Regions from separate parts of the Neobacillus sp. OS1-32 genome, predicted to be linked through region 2. Evidence: riboswitches for the same ligand, from Rfam matches in the RefSeq annotation. Region 2 holds a riboswitch; the other holds the start of a gene.
The links. A riboswitch is a leader RNA that binds a small molecule or an ion and turns the genes downstream of it on or off. The one in region 2 is predicted to bind cyclic di-GMP.
Positions count from the first base shown of each region.

Region 1: it holds a riboswitch for cyclic di-GMP, as region 2 does, so the genes downstream of both, RCG24_RS11660 (anti-repressor SinI family protein) here and RCG24_RS10965 (chemotaxis protein CheW) in region 2, are expected to answer to the same signal.

Region 1 covers NZ_CP133263.1:2,313,018-2,320,630, forward strand. Annotated here, with positions in the region: gene RCG24_RS11640 (YtxH domain-containing protein) at 1-342, opposite strand, end outside; gene RCG24_RS11645 (DUF1128 domain-containing protein) at 521-745, shown strand; gene map (type I methionyl aminopeptidase) at 777-1,526, opposite strand; gene RCG24_RS11655 (helix-turn-helix domain-containing protein) at 1,796-2,119, shown strand; gene RCG24_RS11660 (anti-repressor SinI family protein) at 2,197-2,322, opposite strand; cyclic di-GMP riboswitch class I at 2,357-2,448, opposite strand; gene RCG24_RS11665 (DnaJ family domain-containing protein) at 3,005-3,376, opposite strand; gene RCG24_RS11670 (hypothetical protein) at 3,505-3,699, shown strand; partial or broken gene hutH (histidine ammonia-lyase) at 3,868-5,386, opposite strand; gene RCG24_RS11680 (DNA topoisomerase III) at 5,739-7,613, shown strand, end outside.
Region 2 covers NZ_CP133263.1:2,157,259-2,164,871, forward strand. Annotated here, with positions in the region: gene RCG24_RS10945 (CheR family methyltransferase) at 1-671, opposite strand, end outside; gene RCG24_RS10950 (methyl-accepting chemotaxis protein) at 829-2,916, opposite strand; gene RCG24_RS10955 (HAMP domain-containing protein) at 2,897-3,184, opposite strand; gene RCG24_RS10960 (chemotaxis protein CheW) at 3,187-3,693, opposite strand; gene RCG24_RS10965 (chemotaxis protein CheW) at 3,710-5,755, opposite strand; cyclic di-GMP riboswitch class I at 5,888-5,975, opposite strand; gene RCG24_RS10970 (methyl-accepting chemotaxis protein) at 6,262-7,613, opposite strand, start outside.

The DNA of each region.
Region 1 (7,613 bases), 160 kb from region 2:
ATTCGGTACTTTATCCTCGAGGAGATCTTCCAAGCCTTCAGAATCATCACTCTTGGTGAAAGTATCCTTTGTTTCCTTTATGATTTCAGTAACTTGCGGTGTTAATTCACGAAATTCGTCCACCTTTTCGGCAATATATGAAAAGTCTTCACTCACCTGTTCGATCGTTGATTTAATTTTCGCTGCCGTCTCTCCTGGATGTCTGATAATCTTGTAGACATTCTTTGCTGATTTTTGGACATTGTCCTTCATGATTTCTCGAGTATCTTTGTCGAACAAACTAATCGCACCACCGGCAATTGCCCCAAGTAACATTCCTTTCCAAAACTGATTTTTCTTCATATGTACTCTTTCCTTTCTTGTTCAAACATCTTCCTACTTTTCATTTTGCTTCATACCAGCTTTTGATGCAAGTCTTGGCTGGCTATTTTTACTACATGAAATGGGAAATAGGTTTTTGATTGACAGGATACCATGAACATGAAAAGATAAAAGCAAATAGCTTGAAGGAGTGTCGGACGTGGATTTATCGCAAAAAACAACGGAAAATGTCGAATACATGATTGAAAAAATAAAAGAAAAATTAAAGGTTTTAAACCTGGGAGCCATCAAGCCATCCCACTTTGATGAAGAAATGTATGAAGAACTTAAAGAAATTTATGAAATGGTTCTAAGAAAAAACTCCTTCAGCCCCAATGAAATGCAAGCGCTCGTGGAAGAATTGGGAAGCTTAAGAAGAAAATAAGGGGCTGCCCCAAAAAGGCAGCCTCCTGTTATTATTCCTGATCGGTGATAATTAGCGGGCCGTCCTTGGTGATGGCAATTGTGTGCTCGTATTGAGCAGAATAAGTTCCATCAACCGTGCGGGCGGTCCAGCCGTTATTGTCCATCTTTGTATAATGCATCCCGATATTGACCATCGGCTCGATGGTAAACACCATACCTTCTTTAATCCGCGGGCCTTTGCCAGGCAGCCCATAATGAGGAACATCCGGTTTTTCGTGAATCACAGCACCAATTCCATGGCCGATAAAGTCCCGCACCACGGATAATCCCTCGCTTTCAACATAGGTTTGGATGGCGTGACCAATATCGCCAATTCGATTACCAATAACCGCTTGTTCAATTCCCTTATAAAGGGCTTCTTTAGTAACCTTTAATAAATGCCCCGTCTCTTCTGAAACCTTGCCAACCGCGTAAGACCATGCTGAATCCGCCAACGCCCCGTTAAAATTAACCACCATGTCGATCGTTACGATGTCTCCTTCATTAAGCGGCGTTTTACGTGGAAAACCATGGCAAATTTCATCGTTAATACTCGCACAAGTGGCATACTCATAACCTTTGTAGCCCTTTTGCTCGGGGGTTGCATGATGCTCACTTAAAAATTTTTCAACAAACTGATCAATCTCCCATGTGGTGATTCCGGGCTGAATCAGTTTCGCTATTTCTTTATGACAGGCTGCCAGAATTTCACCTGCTTTTTTCATCGCATCGATTTCGCGTTGTGATTTTAAAACGATCATTTGAAAGGGTCCCCTTCCTTTTTCATATATTTTATGTAAAATAGCCTGGAATTTTCTGCTTCCTAGGGAAAGATGTAGTGTATACTGATTCACTGACAAGAAACTGTGAGTTTCTCCTCATTCAAAGGAACACTATTTATATTAACCCTATCCCAAAGATTTTTCAAAAAAACTTTATTTTATCAGAATCCTTTGTTCTTAATATGGTACTTTCTCATTCTTTTTGATAAAATATAATTAATATTATATAAATTAGGTGTGTGAGAAATATGATAGGTGACCGCGTTAAACGATTCCGCTCAGAAAAGAAAATGTCACTATCCGAACTTGCTGAACAAGCCGGTGTTGCAAAATCCTATTTAAGTTCATTGGAAAGAAATTTGCAAAAAAACCCTTCGATTCAATTCCTCGAAAAAATTGCCCATGTCTTAAATATTCCGGTTGAATATTTAATTCATGAACAAATTGACAAAACTGAGCTCGATAGTGATTGGATGAATTTGGTTAAGGAAGCAATGAATTCAGGTGTTTCAAAGGATCAGTTTCGTGAATTTCTTGAATTCAATAAATGGCGCAATAATCAAGATAAATAAGGAACAGGTTTTGATTGACGTAAAAAAGCATTCCGCATGTTTGATTGCAGAATGCTTTTATTTTTGTATGTACCCGGCTAAGTATTCTTTTGGTTAAGGAAACGTTGCACTTCCGCTATGGTTAACCCCAGTTTCTTGGCTTCCAATATCAGATATACCCATTCTTCATCAATCTTTTCAACTACGCTCTCAGATAAAACCACTAATTAACACACCCCTAAAATACTTTGTCGTATTCCAGGTAACCCGGCCATCGTAGCAAGTAGGGTACTTGCCTTAGATCCTCGGCTTTGCGTCCCTATTTTTCAATAGGTTTGCCTTTTTCTGCAAAATCACTCTAGTAACCCAACGATATGACTACTAAAGTTAGGACTAATTTACTCACTCATATTAAGTAAGATCATTATATCTAGTTCTTTTTTAACGGGGTGTTAGAATTTGTCATCCTATTTTAATTTTTTTACTTCTTTTTTACACATATTTTTTCAAAATTCTACAAAGAAAATTAATTATTTTACCAAGGATAAAATTTTCAGTCAAGTATCTGAAAATATTTTTTAAAAAATTCCAAAAAATATTTGTCTAAATTGTGACAAATAGCATATAATATAAATAAGTTAAATTTATTGAATATTATTAACATTCTAAATATTGGAGGGGTCCAACTATATGACACTTGTTCATGTTTTAAATTTCTCGATTCCCATTGCCTTTATGGTCTTTGCCGGTTACATGCTGGACAGATTGTGCAAACCATCCCCGCAAGAAGAAAAAGCTGGCGAAAAGTAATTCGGTAATAAAACGATTCATGCGCACAGCTTTTTTTGATTCGGTAAGTGTTAGACAAATGAAGCCCGATAACCAACCATAAATATATCTACTAAATTACTTCAACCTGGATTGGATCTTAGCCTCATAGTTTTTAAAAATCGATGAATTCGTTTTTTTCCCTCGCTTAGACATCAATTGATTAAATCGCAGCAGTTTTTCGTTTAACTTTTTTTGAAGGAGTTCCCTGTCGTCGTCTTGGCATTTTTTTAACAGGTCTTCAATTGACATCATTTCCTGACGTAAAGTGTTTTCTTCCTCGGTATATCCAGCATTTTTTAACAATTTATAAGCCATGCGCAATTCCTCTGGGATGGCCGACAAATCTTCTAATTTCAGCGGCTTTCCCATACCTGGAAGATTGTCAAACTCGCCATCCTTGTACGCTTTTTTAATCCGTTCCTCGGAAATCTTCTGAAACATATCCATCGCCTTCTCCTCCTTTACGCCATTTAATTTATTATAGCAAAAATCCCGGATTAAATTGACGATACCAAAAGTTCCCGGTCATGATTTTTGCCGTTGAGCAAATAATAATTGCGAAAGGAGTGTTGAAGATGGGTCGCGGTGAACATTTTAACCACACAAATAAAAATCATCCAGGAAATTTTCCCAAAAACACTGTTCGTAAAAAAATCGCATTAGAGGAACTGGGTGACGAGGAATTTCTTGTCACCCAAGAAGCTTTTAAAAATAGATTGGCGGAAGACGAAACGAACGACACCGCCCGGCTTCTTCCGAAAAAAAGATAAAGAAATCTTGTTGACTGGCAACCCCCAAAGGAGAAAAAGGTATAAAGAAGTTTTTATTTTCTTATTAACCAGGGGTAGGCGTGAGCTGTCACGCCTTTTCTATGTCCTATAAATTCAACTCCGCCTCATGAACCGTCCTAAAGGACTCGCCAGTCGGCGAGTTTTCATTTATTTTTCAAAGCTAAAATTATGGCTAAACTGTGTGAACTCCAAAGTCTTCAGCCATTCGGCCAATTTTTCAATGTCGTTTGAAAAAATTCGGTCTTTATTGATAGGGGCTACCTGTTCGCGGCCTTTTTTAAAGAATTTTTTCGTCTGGGCAGCCATTTTTTCAATCCCACGATATTCGACCGCCTGCATCGCACATATCATCTCCGATTGCCAGCACTCTTCGGGCGTTTTGGATGATCTGATAGGCATGTCTTGCAGCTATTGTCCCCATGCTGACATGATCTTCCTGATTGGCCGAGGACGGAATGGAATCGACACTGGCCGGGTGGGCTAATGTTTTATTTTCCGAAACTAAGGAGGCAGCAGCATATTGCATAATCATTGCGCCCGATTGCAGTCCAGGCTGGGGACTTAAAAATGGCGGCAAATCGTTTAATTGTGGATTGACTAACCGTTCAATCCGCCGCTCAGAAATATTGGCCAGCTCGGCAACAGCAATTTTCATAAAATCCATCGCCAGCGCAATCGGCTGCCCGTGAAAGTTTCCACCGGAAATCACCATCTGGCCATCGTCAAAAATCAGCGGATTATCGGTAGCAGCGTTGATTTCAATTTCCAGCTTTTCTTTGACATAATCAAGTGCCTGCCATGAAGCTCCGTGAACCTGGGGAATACAACGTAACGAATAGGCGTCCTGCACCCGTAGTTCCCCCTGCTGTGTCGTTAATAAACTATCGCTTAAGTAGCTGCGGATTCTGGCAGCGGTATCAATCTGCTGTTTATAACCTCTGGCCACCTGAATTTCCTCGGCAAAGGCATCAATAATGCCATTTAAACCTTCTATGGTCATCGAAGCAATAAGCTCACTTTCATATGCCAGCTGTTCCGCCTCCAAATAGCCGACAACGCCCATGGCAGTTATTGCCTGAGTACCGTTGATTAAAGCAAGGCCTTCTTTGGCTTCCAACGTGATGGGCGGTAACCCTTCTTGTCTCAGGGCTTCGGCCGCTTCCATCCGCTCCCCTTTATAATAAACTTCACCCTCACCGATTAACACTAAGGCAAGATGTGAAAGTGGCGCCAAATCCCCGCTTGCGCCGAGTGATCCTTGCTGCGGAATGACCGGAATAATATCTTTATTGACTAGCTCCAGCAGCATTTCAATAACGCGCGGACGAATCCCGGAATACCCCTTTAGTAAGGCATTGGCACGAAGCAGTACCATCGCTTTGGAAACAACCTCCGGGAACGGTTCGCCAACGCCGCAGGCATGCGACCGAATTAAGTTTAGCTGTAAGTCCTCGACGTTTCCTTTATCAATCAACACGTCACTAAATTTGCCAAATCCGGTGGTAATCCCATAAATCACCCTTTCTTCTGAAACAATTCTTTCTACGGCTTCGCGGCTCTTGGCAGCCGCTTTGATGCTTTCCTCCGAAGCCTGCACCTTTTGCCCGTGAAATAAGACTTCCTTCATTTCTGCCAATGTTAGACTGTTTCCTGTTAACGTAATCAATTCATCCCACTCCTCTACCACTTTAGTAAAATAAAGAAAGAGGCTGGATTCCATATCTGATTAGATTTGGAATCCAGCCTCTTTCTGACCCTTTACGATAAACAAATGTTCTTTTCGGAGATGCAACATGTCCGATCACCTATCCTAAAAAATTATTGGTTTGATCATTATTGTATGCGAGGAAAACCTGTATTGTCAACAAAATTTTCTGAATTTTATCACAATAATACTTTAGCAAGATAACAAATGAAAGTAGTTTTCGTCAAATTACAAAAATGATTATTTTTCCGTTATACTTAGAAAAGCGGAAGCACCTTGGAATTGAAAAGGACTTTACTTGAAAGGAGTTATTATGAAATCTCTTGTACTCGCTGAAAAGCCAAGCGTGGCACGTGAGCTTGCCCGCGTTCTTGGCTGCAAACAAATAAATAAAAGCTATATCGAAGGTAATCACTATATCGTCACATGGGCACTCGGCCACTTAATTGAACTGAAAATGCCAGAGCACTATGACAGCAAATATAAAACCTGGAATTTGGAAGACTTACCGATCATCCCACAGAAAATGGGCTTGAAGGTCATTAAGCAAACCACTCACCAGTTTCGGGCGATTGAGGGTCTTGCCAAGCGCAAAGATATCAACGAATGTATTATTGCCACGGATGCCGGCCGTGAAGGCGAATTGGTTGCCCGCTGGATTTTGGAAAAACTGCATTGGAACAAGCCGATTAAACGGCTGTGGATTTCCTCGCAAACGGACAAAGCGATTAAAGAGGGCTTCAAACAACTGAAATCGGGGAAACAATTTGAAAATCTTTACCATTCTGCCGTTTGCCGCGCTGAAGCTGATTGGTTAATTGGACTAAATGTAACACGGGCGCTTACGACAAAATATAAGGATCCATTATCAGCCGGCCGCGTGCAGACCCCTACCCTTGCGATGATTTTAGAGCGCGAACAGCAGATTCAAAAATTTGTTCCGAAAGAATATTGGACAATTCGCGCGGAAATCGGCCCATTAACGGCAGATTGGGAGCATGGTGGCGAAAAGAGGCTGTTTGATAAGGCTACTGCTGAGCGTATTTTGGCAAAAGTCCATGGCCAAAAAGCAGTACTCGAAAAGATCGAGCGCAAGAAAAAATCAGAATCGCAGCCACTCCCCTATGATTTAACAGAATTGCAGCGGGATGCCAATAAGCGCTTTGGCTTCTCGGCGAAAAAAACATTAAATATATTGCAACGGCTCTATGAACAATATAAACTGGTCACCTACCCCAGGACTGATTCTCGTTACTTAACAACCGACATGATCGGGACCATGATGGACCGGCTGCAGGGAATGGCCTCAGGATATAAAGAGGAAGTCCGCCCGCTGCTTGCGGGGAACGGAAAGGTTTTGGCCCGGCGGGTTTTTAATAATGAAAAGGTCACTGACCACCATGCGATAATTCCGACTGAGCAGCGCTTGAATCTCGGCGAACTCGATTCGGATGAACGAAAAATCTATGACTTGATCGCCAGACAGTTTCTGGCACTGTTTTTACCGGCGTATGAATATGAAACCATCCATACCTCTTTTAAGGTTGAAGGCGAAACCTTTACAGCCAAAGAAACCAATGTGATGGAAGCAGGGTTTAGAAAAGTGCTGGGCAAAGTTGATTCAGAGGAACCTGTTTCCGGACTGCAAAAGTTAAAACAAGGTCAAAATTACACCGTGAAAGAGGTCATGTTAAATCAAAAATGGACCGAACCGCCACTGCGTTTTTCTGAAGCTGATGTACTTTCGCATATGGAAAAATACGGACTCGGCACACCGGCGACGAGAGCGGAAATTATCGAGCGCCTTGTGGAATCTGAAGTTGTCGAACGGGTTAATGGACGCTTTCATTCGACCAAAAAAGGCCAGCAGTTAATTGAGTTGGTCAATAATGAGTTAAAATCACCGGAGCTGACCGCAAAGTGGGAGCAGGAACTGGAGCAGATTGCAAAAGGAAAAGCGGACCCTAAACAATTTTTGCGCAAAATTCGTCGTCAGACCGAGCAGCTTGTTTCTGAAATTAAAACAAGTGATAAATCGTACCGAGCACATAATTTAACCGGCTCCAAATGTCCGGAATGCGGCTCGTTTTTGAAAGAGCGCAATACCAAGGATGGCAAAATTCTCGTGTGTTCCAACTTGGAATGTTCTTACCGGCGCCGCAAGGATCCGAAGCTGTCGAACCGCCGC
Region 2 (7,613 bases):
CAAAAAATGATATGAAACTTTTTTTTAAAAGGAAAAACTGGCCTCATCAGATTAAACCGGCGGAAGACGATCTCTCTTTTTATGTCATCAATAACCTCAAATTCCTCATTATTATGCTGAATGAGATAAGTTAAGCGCCAGTTTTTAGGAAGGGAGGCCACCGCTTGCTTATTGTATATTCCCGTTTTAGCAATCGATAAGGCATTCTCGGATATATCGGTTGCGAGAATTTTTCTATCCCAGAGCTTTTTTTCGTGGTTAAGATACTCATCAATTAACATCGCCAGCGTATACGGCTCCTCACCTGTTGAGCAGCCGGCACTCCAAATTCGCAAATCTTTTTTAGGCAAGGATGGGAGGAGAGTCGGAAAGACCTTTTCTTTTAAAAAATGAAAATGCCCGGCCTCCCTCATGAAAAACGTATGATTCGTCGAAATTTTATTGATTAAGGTGGTCAGAGCTTCGCCACTCTTGTCAGAAAGAAGATAGTCATAGTAATCGGAAAAGGTATCGATCTGTAATTGTTGCAGGACGGGGCTCAGTCTTCCTACTAAAAGCACTTTCTTTTCTTCTTTCAGGTAAATTCCGAAATTGGCTTTAATATAAGCGGCTAATTGTCGAAATTCTTTATCTGTTATCGTATACGGGAACATTTCATCACTCCCAGCCAATTTAAATGAAAACTTGCCGACTGGCGAGTCCTTAAGGACGGTTCATAAGGCGTAGTTGAATTTAGGCGACATAGGAAAGAATAAAGATTGGAAAAATTCCCTATTTGTTAAAAAAGAAGGAAGGAAAGAGCCCAGCGACTCTCTCCTAAAATAGGCTTCAATATTTGCCAAATTCAGTATCACTTAAGTCAATTTCTGTTTTTTGTCTCGTCGTGGCGCTCTCTGCATAGGCAGCTTGAGTTTTGGCTAAATTGGCCTTTTTCTTTTCAGATAGTTGTTCAAGCATGTTTAATAATTCCGGATTTAAATCTTCTATCCCGGCATGATAGGTATTATTGTAATAACCCTTTCTAATTGTAAATTTTTGCACTTGTTCTTTTAATATTTGAGCTTGGCCGGATAATTGCTCGCTGGCTGCAGCACTTTCTTCCGAGGTAGCTGAATTTTCTTGAACGACTTGCGAAACTTGCATAATTCCTTGGTTGATTTGATTGATGCCCACTGCTTGTTCATTGGAAGCAACATCGATATTATTGACGAGGTGAGCGACTTTCGCTACATCATCAACAATTTTTTGCAGTGCTGATGCTGTCTCATTCGCGATCCTTGTTCCATCTTCCACTTTCTTGATGGAGCCTTCAATCATTTCTGTTGTTTCCTTTGCGGCATTGGCCGATCTGGCGGCGAGATTGCGAACTTCCTCAGCAACCACGGCAAATCCCTTGCCATGCTGGCCGGCTCTTGCTGCTTCAACCGCTGCATTTAATGCTAAAATATTGGTTTGGAAGGCAATTTCATCAATAACCTTTATAATTTTTGAAATATTTTCCGAGGCAATGTTGATCTCATCCATCGCCTTTAACATTTCCTGCATCTGCTCGTTGCCTTGGGTCGCATTCGCTTTCGTCGATTCTGCCAAAACGTTAGCTTGGTTGGCATTCTCGGCATTTTGTTTCGTCTGAGAAGAGATTTCCTCAATCGATGAAGTTAATTGTTCAATCGAGCTCGCCTGTTCGGTTGCCCCTTGAGACAGAGAAACACTTGATGAGGAAACTTCCTTAGCACCGCTGGCAACTTGCTCGGCTGCTGTCTGGATATTTCCCATTACCTCATTAAAGGAATTAATAATGTTATTTAAGGAATCTTTGATTTCTGCAAAATCTCCTTTGTAATCATTGATGATCGCAACATCTAAGTTACCGTCTGCCATTTCTGCCAAAACTTGGGAAATTTCTGTTACATAGCCTGATAATGTAGCACCCATGCCGTTTAACGAGTTTTTGATCTTAGCATGGTCGCCTTTGTATTCTCCCTTTACGCTGACGTGAAGATTTCCTTTTGCCATTTCATCCAAAACAACAGCAGCTTCTTGGATTGGTTCCAAGATGGCATCGATGAGGCCGTTTAAGCCTTCCATTAGTTCCGCCCAGTCCCCATGGAAGAGTTCGATGTTGGCTCTTTCACTAAGCTTACCTTCATTAGAGGCAACAATCAGTTTCCTAATTTCCGCATTCACGTCTTTAAGATTCTTTCTCAATGCTTCGATATGATCGTTAATAAATGCTTTTTTACCCGGGAACTTTTCCAGTTCGGCATCGAAATTACCGTTGGCAAACTCGGCGATGCAAGCCATCGCTTTTTTCTTCACGTTAATGTGTCCTCTAACCATCGTATTGACGCCTTGGGCCATGATCCTAAAGTCACCCTGGAACTCTTCTTCCGGTAAGTAAACATCAATATCCCCGGCATCATGTTCGGCCGACATCTTGGTCATTTCGGCGATAAATTGTTTAATATTTTTTCGCAAACCTTCGATATGATCATTAATGAACGCCTTCTTACCCGGGAATTTTTCCAGATCAGCATCGAAATTACCGTTGGCAAACTCGGCGATGCAAGCCATCGCTTTTTTCTTTACACTGATATGATTTTTTACCATGTTGTTAACGCCTTGAGCCATTGTCTTGTAAGCACCGTTGAATTGGCCATCGGGAATGAACACATCAATATCCCCAGCATCATGCTCTCTAGACATCTGGGTCATTTCATGCATTAAGGTTCTAAGTGTTTCAACAACCTGTTTCAAGCTCCGTGACAGGATATCCTGATCAGACTTCACTTCTGCATGGATATCGAGATCGCCGGAAGCAATTTTATTTGCAGCTTCGGCTTGATTACGAGTTGTGGTCAAGATTTTTGCGAACGATGTCATTAATTGGCCAAATTCATCTCTGACGCTCAACATCAAGGTCTACAGCAAAATTCCCCTCTGCTATGTTGTTGGCACTATGAATCAGGTTCTGAAGCGGTCTGCCAATCACGCCAGAAAGGAATAATCCCAGGAATAAATTCAAGAGGATGGCAGCAATGACGATACTAGTAAATAAAGATATTTGACTTAACTGATCTCCATAATTGATCGCAATCAGACCAACGATAACGGTTAAAAAGGCATTGAGGGAAAAACAAAACAATATTTTCGACTTCATTTTCACGTTTCTTAACCAGTTCATTGCTAATGCTCCTTCCCGATTGTTTCTAAAGTTTGGGCTTCGTCAGTATTTAACAGCTTGGTGCAATCCAAGATTAATTTCACGTCCTCCCCTACGGTGCCGACACCCATCACATATTTGTTTCCTTTTTGATGGATTTCAGGTGGAGCGACAATTTCGCTGTCCGGTATCGAAAGAACCTCCGATACACTATCGACAATCAGACCAATTGATAGATCATCAACATCAATCACCACAATGCATGTCCGATCGTTGTATGGTTGAAATGGCTTTTTAAAGCGCAGCCGAATGTCCATAACGAGAATAATTTTCCCCCGCAAATTGATGATTCCCCGAATAAAGTCTGGCATCTCGGGAATTTCGGTTATTTTCTGGATGCCAATGATTTCGGTGACATATTTAATTTCAATTCCATAACATTCATTTTCAACAATAAAGGTAAGAAATTTGTCCTTCTGCGTATCCTCCTCCCATGTTTCCACCTCTTGAGATCCTATTTCTGTCATCATCTACAGCTCCTTTCGTTCAAATTCTAGTCTTCATTAACCCTGTTACATCAAGAATTAAGCTAATACTTCCATCACCTAATAGTGTACAGCCGGAGATAGTTTCAATATTTTTGATTCTTTTTATATACGGTGGCAGAGACTTGACCACGACTTGCTGCTCACCCAATAATTCATCAACAAAAAGACAGATACACTGATCCTCCTGTTCCACCATAATCAGAATCCCTTCATGTATTTGAAGTTTATCCGCTTTCGTATGATAAAGCTGATGAAGCCGAAGAATCGGATAGCATTGACCGCGAATCATGATCATTTCATTCCCATCAGGATCGGTGATAACATCGTTTTTCCCCGGTCTGAATGATTCCTTAATCACCGTTGTCGGTAAGGTATAATAGGAATGACCGACTCTTGTATTCATCCCGTCGATAATTGCCAGGGTCAGCGGGATTTTAATAGATATGGTTGTACCTTGATTGGGCACACTGTCGACGGAAACAGAACCACCTACGGCTGAGATGTTTTGGACGACGACATCCATTCCTACCCCCCGTCCGCTAAATTCGGTGATCTTCTCCTTTGTCGAGAAGCCCGGAAGGAAAATCATCTGGTAGATCTCTTTATCCGTCAGCTCTTCTTCGTTTTTATGTAGTAAATGACTTTTCTTCGCTTTTTCGAGAATTTTATCGCGGTTTAAGCCTTTTCCATCATCCTTTACCTGAATGATCACTTCCCCACCGGCATTTTTGGCTTCAAGAGTAATCGTCCCTAATTCCGGCTTACCGCTTATCCGCCGCTCTTCTGCCGATTCAATCCCATGATCCAGGGAATTTCTAACTAAGTGCATAATTGGATCAGAGATATGCTCGACAATACTTTTATCCACCTCCGTTTCTTCCCCAATTAATTGCAGGTGAGCGGTTTTGCCAAGCTTTTTACACATATCATGGACGACCCGGTGCATCTTGTGAAATGTGCTTGTTAATGGGACTAGGCGAATAGCCATGACTTTATCTTGAATTTCATTGGTAATCTTTTGCAGGTGCCTTGCCGCTTTCTGAAATTGTTCCAGCTCAAGACCGTTCAAATCAGGATTTTGGGTGACCATCGCTTCAGCAATCACTAATTCGCCCACTAAATCCATTAGTTCATCTAATCTCAAAACATTCACATTGATAAAACTGGTGTGCTGGCTATTGAGTCGCTTTTCTTCAATAGACCTTCGCTGATGTGAATGATTGCTCTCATCAGCACTTGCTCTCTCTTCTTCTCTGTTAATCTGTGAAATCTTCAACTGCTGTAAAAAACTAGACTGAGAAAGCAGCTGCTCAATTTCCTCACGAGATTTTTCTGTCCGAATAAATATCTGAAAGCCTTGATTTCTAATCACCTCACTGGAAACGATAAATTCCTTTTCGATCTCTTCCGGGATATGATAAAGTTCATTGACAATGTCTTTTAATCGATAGACAATTTGAAACGCACGGACATTCTCCATTTCACAGCCAGCTTCAAAATAGACCGTTATATGGAATAGGTTTAAATCATCATTGTTCCTGTCACTCAACATCCGTTCGATCATATCAGCAGCCTGCCGGTCTTGCCTTTGTAGATCATTTCCCTGCTGACTCTCGCCATTTGTCGCAACTCTGCTATTTTTCAAATTTGATAAATAGGATTTGGCAGACTCAATCAAAAAAGAGGCTTCTCCATCAACCGTATCAAGGTTTTTGGCTTTTTGAACCTCAACTTTAATGAAGTCGATGCTATCCAAAATCAAATCAGAAAGAGTGGAGAAATCGATGAATTGAGGTTTTTCTACCCTAATAAAAGAGAAAATATCTTCTAATGAATGGGACAATGCTGCAATATTTTCATGATGCATCATCGCCGAAGAACCCTTTATCGTATGCATAATCCGAAAAATCTCATTCACGGCATTTTTCGAAAAATGTTTGGCTTCCTCACTTTCCAGAATTAGTTCTTCTAGTTGTTCCAGCAGCTGAGAGGTTTCCATAATATACATTTCAAGAAACGAGTCATTTTCTGTTTGGTTCGGCATATTCTCCCCCTCTTTCCTCTATTAATTTCTGCTAACAATGTATGAAACATTTTTCCTGAGAACAAACAGAACTCTATATAAAAAGAAAAAAGCTATCCAACAAATGAATAGCTTTTCCGCAAAACTTAGCTATCCGGTAACCTGTCAACCATCGCATTTAAATTGCATTAGGCACATGGCTTTGCGTCCCTACCTTTCAGAAGGTTTGCCTTTATCGAAACGGAGTTAAACTCTAATCATAGTTAGGTACATAGTCCTAAATTTCAATATACAAAGTGTGAATAAAGGATGCTGTGAAAAATGTCACCGTAATATTACTAAAACAACAAATACATAAAAAATTCACATAATAAACCAATATTACTTAAAAAATTCATTATCAATGATAGAAAAAGGCAACGCCCGTTGTTTCGGGTTCGTTGCCTTGTCCATTATTCCATGTGGGAGATTGTCCAAAAAAATCCAAATTTTGATGTGTTTGAAGCAGACGAGATCCATTTCAAGCATCATTTAATTTTATCAATTTGGTTGTTTACTTCAGTAATTGCTTTTACAACTTCGTCGGATTGTTTTGTTTGAACTTGGAAAATTTTATTTAATTCTTCTGCTTGTTTTAGATTGTTTTCGATTTCCAAAGCCATTTCTTTACTAGATTGTAATTGATGACGTGCAGCAGCCACTATTATTCCAGTCATTTCTTTCAAGCTATTAATATTACGGACAATTTCCGCTTCAGTAATCGATTGCTCCCGGGTTGCATTTTTCACCGTATTAGATTGGTTCGTAACATTTTCTGCTGCCTCTACAATCTCCATGATGCCTTTCGCCTGTTCTGCAGTGGCAATTGAAATTTGCTGTACTTGGTCACTTGCTCCGGAGATACCTTTCACCATTTCCTCAGCAGTGATCGATTGTTCCTTCGTCGAATGCGTCATTTCCGACGCCTTTTTCTTCACATTCTCAACCGCTAGGGTAATCATTTCACTATTCCTCGTCTGTTCCTCTGTCGCTTTGGCAATCTGATTCATTTCCTCTGTTACATGCGCAATCCCTTTGACAATCTTCTGAATGGCTTCGGTTGTTTTTTCCGCAAGCTGGTTGCCAACCTTGACTTTATCTGCACCATCCTTAATGGAAGTAACAGCAACTGACGTTTCTTCTTGAATTCCCTTGATTAACTTCGAAATTTCTTTCGTTGCTTGGGCGGAACGCTCGGCTAATTTCCGCACTTCCTCCGCTACCACAGCAAAACCTTTTCCGTGTTCACCAGCACGGGCAGCTTCAATAGCAGCATTCAGTGCCAAGAGATTGGTCTGATCGGCAATATCATCGATTACTTGAATGATCATGCCAATTTCATCTGAACTTCTTCCCAGTCTTACCATCACTTCGCTGGCCTGATTTATGACTAATGAAATTTCCTTCATGCCATGTAAGGTTTTATTCAGAGATTCCGTTCCTTCCAAGGCATCATCTTGAACGGTGTTGCTTAACTGGTTCACCGTTTGGGCGCTTTCGGCGATTTGCTTAATCGAAACGACCATTTCTTCCACTGCATCTGCCGTTTGTTCTGCGTCATCCGTTAAGCTTTCTGCACGCTTGCTTACACCTTTTATGGACTTACTCATTTCTTCGATTGCTGCTGAAATTTGATCAACCGTTGCCCCGGCACTGCTGACATTTAACGCAACTTGTTCAATCGAGGTCATCATCTCTTGAATGGCGGAAGAGGTTTGCTCAGCAGAGGCTGAAAGGGTATCTGCACTTGATGCCACGATGTTTCCCGATACTCCCGCTTGTTCGATTGCAGCCGAAATTTCATCGATACTGGAACTGGCTCCATTGGTATCTGACGCAA